2 regions of the Massilibacterium senegalense genome follow, and region 2 is predicted to be linked to the other one. Evidence: riboswitches for the same ligand, from Rfam matches in the RefSeq annotation. Region 2 holds a riboswitch; the other holds the start of a gene.
What was found. Region 2 has a riboswitch for cyclic di-AMP ahead of BN1372_RS15770 (potassium-transporting ATPase subunit F). Riboswitches for the same ligand answer to the same signal wherever they lie in the genome.
Positions count from the first base shown of each region.

Region 1 (3,431 bases), on a different contig from region 2:
CTAAACCATCTCTTGAAGAAGCGCGTCAATTTGCGGAAGCAATTCATGCAAAATACCCAGGTAAAATGTTAGCATATAACTGCTCACCTTCATTTAACTGGGAAGCAAATCTGGACAAAGAAACAATCGAAACATATCAACAAGAAATCGCGAAAATGGGATACAAATTCCAATTCGTTACACTTGCAGGATTCCATGCGCTTAACTACAGCATGTTCAAACTTGCTCGTGGTTACCGCGATCGTGGTATGGGTGCTTACTCTGAATTACAACAAGCTGAATTTGCTATGGAGCAAGATGGATATTCAGCAACTCGTCACCAACGTGAAGTTGGAACAGGTTACTTTGACGAAGTAGCACAAGTAGTAACAGGTGGAACTTCATCTACAACAGCTTTAAAAGGTTCTACTGAAGCTGAACAATTTTAATCGTAACAATTTTTCATTGGTCAAGTTTTTAAAATTTTATTGAATATGAATCTTCTTGTTTGTCGCTTCATCTTCTCTATGTAGGAAAAGTGGTATGGTATGGATAAGAGCTTAATATATATTTTTTCCCTAGCACCGTTTGCTAGGGATTTTTTTTGCTTTTGAATATAGAAAAAGGATATAAAAGAAAAATAATAAAGTTTCTCTAAAGGATATTTATCTGCAAGAAGGGAGAGTGTTATACTTGTAGTAGAAATGAAAAAGGGGTGAAAGGATGATCAAATCTTATTTTTATGAGCAGGAAACGAATCGTATGCATCATGATATTGATTTGCAAGATATTCCTGACTATTTACATTCCAAAAGTGATTTACTTTGGATTGACTTATACGACGTAAAACTAGAAGAATTAAAACGAATAGCGAAGATTTTTAACTTTCACCCATTAGCGATTGAAGATTGCCTTCACGATAGTCCAAGAGCTAAAATGGATGATTACGAAGAGTATTATTTCTTTGTGTTTCATGCACTCCGATATAATGAAGAAAGTGATGAAGAAATTTCAACTGTGGAACTAAATGTTTTTTTAGGACCAAATTATGTTGTCACGATACATAAGAAAAAGTTATTCGGTTTAGGGAAAATTGCAGCGGTTAGTTTGCATCATCCTCGTTTTTTAGAAAAAGGAGCAGATTATCTTCTTTATGCGATGATTGATAGTATTACGGATGAATATTTTCCAATCTTAGATCGCATTAATACACGGATTGATGAATTAGAAGATGAAATGTACGAACGTAAAAACAAAGAAGTAACCGAAGAATTTTTAGCGTTAAAACGAACGATTATTTTAATTCGTCGGGTGATTTTGCCACAACGACGGATTTTTTCGAATAGTAATGGAAAGTGGCAATTTGAAATGACAGAATCGAACGTTCCGTTTTTTATCGATTTAATTGATCATTTAGAACGAATTGTTGATTCGACAGAAACATGTCGTGATCTCGTGAATAGTGCCCTAGATACGTACTATTCTATCGTTAGTGCAAATCAAACAGAGAAGTTAAATATTTTAACGATGATTTCCACGATTATGTTACCGTTAACGTTTATAACAGGATTTTTTGGGATGAACGTTCCTCTCCCATACCAAGATTCTCCATGGATGACAGTCGTTATTTTTACGATATTAGGAGCTCTGACGTGGATGATGTATCGTTTCTTTAAAAAGAAAAAGTTTTTATGAATAGGTTGACAAGCAAAAAATACAAGAGTAAAGTATAGCTACAAAAATAGTATATTGCCTTAAATCGCTGAATCATTTCAGAGTGAGCGGGGGAACCAATTTTTGGGGTGAATTTATCATTTGTATAAAGGGGAAACTCTCATTCCCTAATCCGACAGCTAACCTCGTAAGCGTTATAAAGAGAGAAGGTTTCTGAAAAAAAGGACCGTTTCTTTGAATCGGTCTTTTTTTGTCCCTCATAAGGCAACAATGGTTGGCTTACTTCAAATGTGAGGAGATTGGATAACATGAAAAAGCAAATTGCAGTCATCGGTTTAGGTCGTTTTGGCGGGACCGTGTGCGAGGAACTACAAAAATTAGGCGTAGAAGTATTAGCGGTTGATACCAATGAACAAAAAGTAAATGAATATGTTTCGATTGCTACGCATGCTGTTACGGCGCAAGGAACAGACGAAAAAGCGTTAGAAGCATTAGGTATTCGCAATTTTGATTGTGTCATTGTCGCAATTGGAGATGATTTGCAAGCTAGTATTTTAACAACTTTATTATTAAAAGAGCAAGGGGTGAAAGAAGTTTGGGTAAAAGCAAAAAATGATTACCATGATAGAGTCTTGCGTAAAATTGGTGCAGATAGGATTATCCATCCTGAACGGGATATGGGAGAAAAAATTGCGCAGTATATTTTATCTGATAACATTATGGATTTTATTGAACTTTCCCCTGAATATAGCATTGTAGAAGTAGTTGCAATGAAACGTGTAATAGGAAAAACCCTAGCAACATTAGATTTTCGGGCTAAATATGGATGCAATATTATTGCCATTAAACGAAATGATAAAATGATTGTTTCACCAACAGCGGATGAAGTAATCAAAGAGGATGATCTGTTAGTCGTCATAGGAGCAAATAAAGATATTGCACGATTACGTCGAGAAGGATAAGAGAATCATGAGACGACAACAAACTGTAAAACATGTACAAAATAAAACATTACCATTTAGTCCACCGCAAGTTTTAGCGTTAAGTTTTTTCTTGTTAGTGATGATAGGAACGATGGTATTAAAATTACCGTTTGCAACGAAAATGCCTGTTTCCTGGTTAGATGCATTATTTACGGCTATGAGTGCAGCGACGGTGACAGGATTAAATGTAGTAGATACCGGAACAACATATACTTACTTCGGACAGTTCGTTATTTTAGCACTGATTCAAGTTGGTGGTTTAGGAATTATGTCGTTTGCTTTATTAATTTTTATCACGTTAGGAAGAAAGATAGGGGTAAAGCAAACGATTATTTTTCGTGAAGCACTAAATCAAACGTCTTTTCAAACGATTTTACCGTTAGTAAAAAGTTTATTTTGGTTTTCTATGATTGTTGAATGTAGTGTAGCGGTAGTACTACTTTTTCGCTTTGTTCCGGATTATGGTTGGATAAAAGGGAGTTATTATAGCATCTTTCATAGCATTTCTGCTTTTAATAATGCAGGATTTTCCCCTTTTCCAACCAATCTAGTAAGCTATGTAGGGGATCCTATTGTAATGATAGCCATTACGACTGCGATTATTTTAGGAGGACTTGGTTTTCCGGTTGTAATGGATATGTTGGAAAAAAGAAAGTTTAGAAAATTAATGATTCATTCTAAGTTAATGATTATTGGTACAATATTTCTTAATTTGTTTGCGATGATTACATTGTTTTTTTTAGAATATACGAATCCACAAACGTTACAATCACTTCATTCTTTAAGTGATAAATT
Region 1 covers NZ_LN831786.1:96,602-100,032, forward strand. Annotated here, with positions in the region: gene aceA (isocitrate lyase) at 1-428, shown strand, start outside; gene corA (magnesium/cobalt transporter CorA) at 703-1,674, shown strand; cyclic di-AMP (ydaO/yuaA leader) riboswitch at 1,730-1,862, shown strand; gene BN1372_RS03895 (potassium channel family protein) at 1,962-2,615, shown strand; gene BN1372_RS03900 (TrkH family potassium uptake protein) at 2,623-3,431, shown strand, end outside.
Region 1: linked by a shared signal. The riboswitch ahead of BN1372_RS03895 (potassium channel family protein) and the one ahead of BN1372_RS15770 (potassium-transporting ATPase subunit F) in region 2 are both predicted to bind cyclic di-AMP.

Region 2 (3,431 bases):
AATGCCGTGAAAACCAGGGTTACTAATTGCTTCTTTTCCGAAATCCGTCATGAGTGCCAGAGCTGTTGGACCAAGAATAATAAGCGGATGGGTCAATAAAGCAATTGCAATTAGTTTCATCTCCTTAGGCTCAATTTTTCGCCCTAAAAATTCGGGTGTACGACCAACCATTAATCCACAAATGAATACTGCGATAATGGCGTACATAAGCATATTGACTAACCCGACGCCATCCCCTCCAAAAATTGAATTTAACATCATGAGCGAAAGGGGGGTAATGCCCCCAAGTGGCGTTAACGTATCATGCATATTATTTACTGTTCCTGTTGTAGCGGCGGTTGTTACAGTACTAAACAGAGCTGATTGAGCGATACCAAATCGCATTTCTTTTCCTTCCAGACTACCTTGAGAACCATCTAATCCGATATTGACGAGAGCTGGATTCCCTTGGCTTTCTGAAAAGTAAATGAGGGAAAGGAAGGATAGAAAAATCAATCCCATCGACGAAAAAATGATCCAACCTTGCTTTTGATTTTTGGCAAATCGTCCGTAAGTATAGGTTAAGGCGGCTGGAATACACCACATTGATAACATTTCAATTACGTTGGTCAAAGGGCTTGGATTTTCAAATGGGTGAGAAGAGTTCACGCCGAAAAATCCTCCGCCATTTGTTCCTAGATGCTTAATGGAAACGAGAGATGCAACCGGTCCAATAGCAATTTCTTGTTTTTCACCAGAAAGGGTTGTTAGTTCGATAGACGGATCTAACGTTTGTGGCACCTTCAAGCTGATGAGAACAAGTGTAACTATGATGGCCATTGGAAGTAATAGCCTTGTGTGACCTTTTACAAAGTCCTCAAAAAAGTTCCCGAGTTTTTGTCCTTTTGAGGTGATTCCTCGAATGAATACGATGGCAACGACAATACCTGTAACGGCTGATGTGAACATCATCATCATAATGACAGCCATTTGTGAAAAATAAGATAATCCAGTTTCACCGCTATAATGTTGCAGGTTTGTGTTTGTCATAAAGCTAATAATGGTATTGAACGCTAATGTTGGTTCCATACTGTCCATATGATTTGGATTGAAAGGTAAGTATTTTTGCAGTCGTACAATTGTATATCCAACAGCGACAAAAATGACGTTTGTTAAGATCAGCGAGAGAGTATATTTTTTCACTGACATATTTGGTCTATCTTTTAACCCACTGATTGAAAAAATGATATTTTCAAATGGCTGAAATAGTTTATCAGAAGCGTTGGGTTGGCCAGAAAACACATGATAAATGTAAGATCCCAGTGGTTTGACAAGCAGTAAAAGCAATATCAACACAACACTAATTTGCAATAAATCCATGGATGGAATCCTCCTTCATTTTTTAAAACTTTTCCGGGTGAATAAGCACATAAAGTAGAAAAATTAATAGACAAATAGTTACAAATGCTGCGAACATCATCATTTATCCCCTCCGAGCGTTTGATGACACCAAGAAATAAAAAAAGAAAACAGGATGAACATAATAGCGAGCATACCGGCCATTAATAGATCCATTTAGTTAAAACACCCCTTTTTTGTTAAAAAATGATTATGAAAAAAGCAAAAAAGAAGCCACAGGAAGAGGGCACTCTTCCTGTGGCTTCTTATACGGCATAGAAAAAAAGCCGTGTGAAACACAGAATTTGTGTTGCCTCTCTCAATGCGCTGACGAGGTTAGCTGACGGATTCGGGCTTGAGAGTGCCCTACTCAATGTTTTGAGATTCACCCCATGTGACTCATGAGCCACGGTTGGTTCCCCCGCTTCCTAAAAAAATAGGAACTAAGCAAAATAGATGCAAACGATTCATTATTTATTTGTTTAGTTTGTTTATAAAATACTCACCATCTCCCTCTCACAACGCTTACGAGGTTAGCTGACGGATTCGGACAGCAAGAGTTGCCCTACTCAATGTTTTGAGATTCACCCCAGTGTTCATTGGTTCCCCCGTTTCTCATGAATTTCATGCAGAATTCAGCGAATTGGAATAATTTCTTAATGGAAAATTAAGATAAAGTTATTATATTTCTATTGTGATAATTTGTAAAGAAAATTTTATTTTGATTTTTAGGAAATGATCCTTAGCTGCAAAATCGACAATAACATTGCTAATTCATTATGAAAAAGAAATATATATCTATTATCCTAATTGATTTAATTTTGGCCGGAGTTATTTCTACTTGAATATAAACTAACAAAATAAAACCGAGAATAATAATTTTATTGACGACCTTTATTCGTCTTGTTCGAATGGTTTCGATTTGGATATTTTGTTGTCCTTCTAGAAAATAAAGTGTCTGTAGCCATCTGATTAGATTATATGCCAATAAACTTAACATTATCCTAGTTTCACTTTCTTAAAAAAATGGCTACTTATTTTATCCAAACTAAAGCCAAACTTAGTTTTCTTGATATAGTTTTCCAGCAGGAATTTTTGTTGTACACACTTATGTATGCTAATTATGATCTAAAAAAAACGTAATGACAATGAATATTGAAAAGTTCACGAGAGTGTAAAAAATTTTGTGTAAATAGATTTATTCCATTTTCGTCATAGAAAAAGGAAGACCCTTTTTGGAGAATAAAGTTGGCGACAAAATTCACAGAAAAGAGGTCGTCCCATGAATAATTTTACTACAGATTTAATCGAAGCACTGGCTCAAAAACAAGATATAGAAGAAGTTTTTCGTTTACATTTAGAACATGTAATCAATCAGTTACGTAAACATGAACTTACTTGTTTTCTTGATTACGAACCTTATGAGCTCACTCTGGTAACTCTCGAAATGGTTACTATGGCCGTTCTTTTAAAACAGAATATGGCGAGTTAAACCTCCAGATTCTTAGAAATCGTAATGGAGAATTTGAACAACGGACCATCGCTCCTTACAAGCCTTCAAATGATAGGCTTGAACAATTTGTTATTCACATGTATCAAAAAGGAATCACAACGTCTGAGATTACAGAACTCATCGAGAAAATGTATGGTCACCATTATTCTAAACAGACGATTTCTAATTTGTCACAACTTGTTGATGAAGATGTAAAAGCGTTTCACGAGCGTAAGCTTGAAAATAGATATGTATGTATCTATTTAGATGACACGTATATCCCGATTCGATGTCAAACGGTGGAAAAAGAAGCTGTCTATATTGCCGTTGGTATTACAGAGGATGGAACAAAGGAAGTGTTAGGCTTTACTATCGCACCAACAGAGTCTGCACATGTTTGGGAAGAGCTTGTTTATGGCTTTACACAAAGTGGTGTTGAACACATATTATGATGGTTTAACCGGCACGACGGATGCCCTTCATCGTGTGTATCCTAAAGCGAAACATCAGATTTGTCTTGTTCATGTTTCAAGACAAATTTCTTCATGATTTTAAAGCCGTT
Region 2 covers NZ_LN831779.1:34,416-37,846, reverse strand. Annotated here, with positions in the region: gene kdpA (potassium-transporting ATPase subunit KdpA) at 1-1,359, opposite strand, end outside; gene BN1372_RS15770 (potassium-transporting ATPase subunit F) at 1,382-1,456, opposite strand; cyclic di-AMP (ydaO/yuaA leader) riboswitch at 1,687-1,837, opposite strand; cyclic di-AMP (ydaO/yuaA leader) riboswitch at 1,886-2,028, opposite strand; partial or broken gene BN1372_RS14815 (IS256 family transposase) at 2,660-3,431, shown strand, end outside.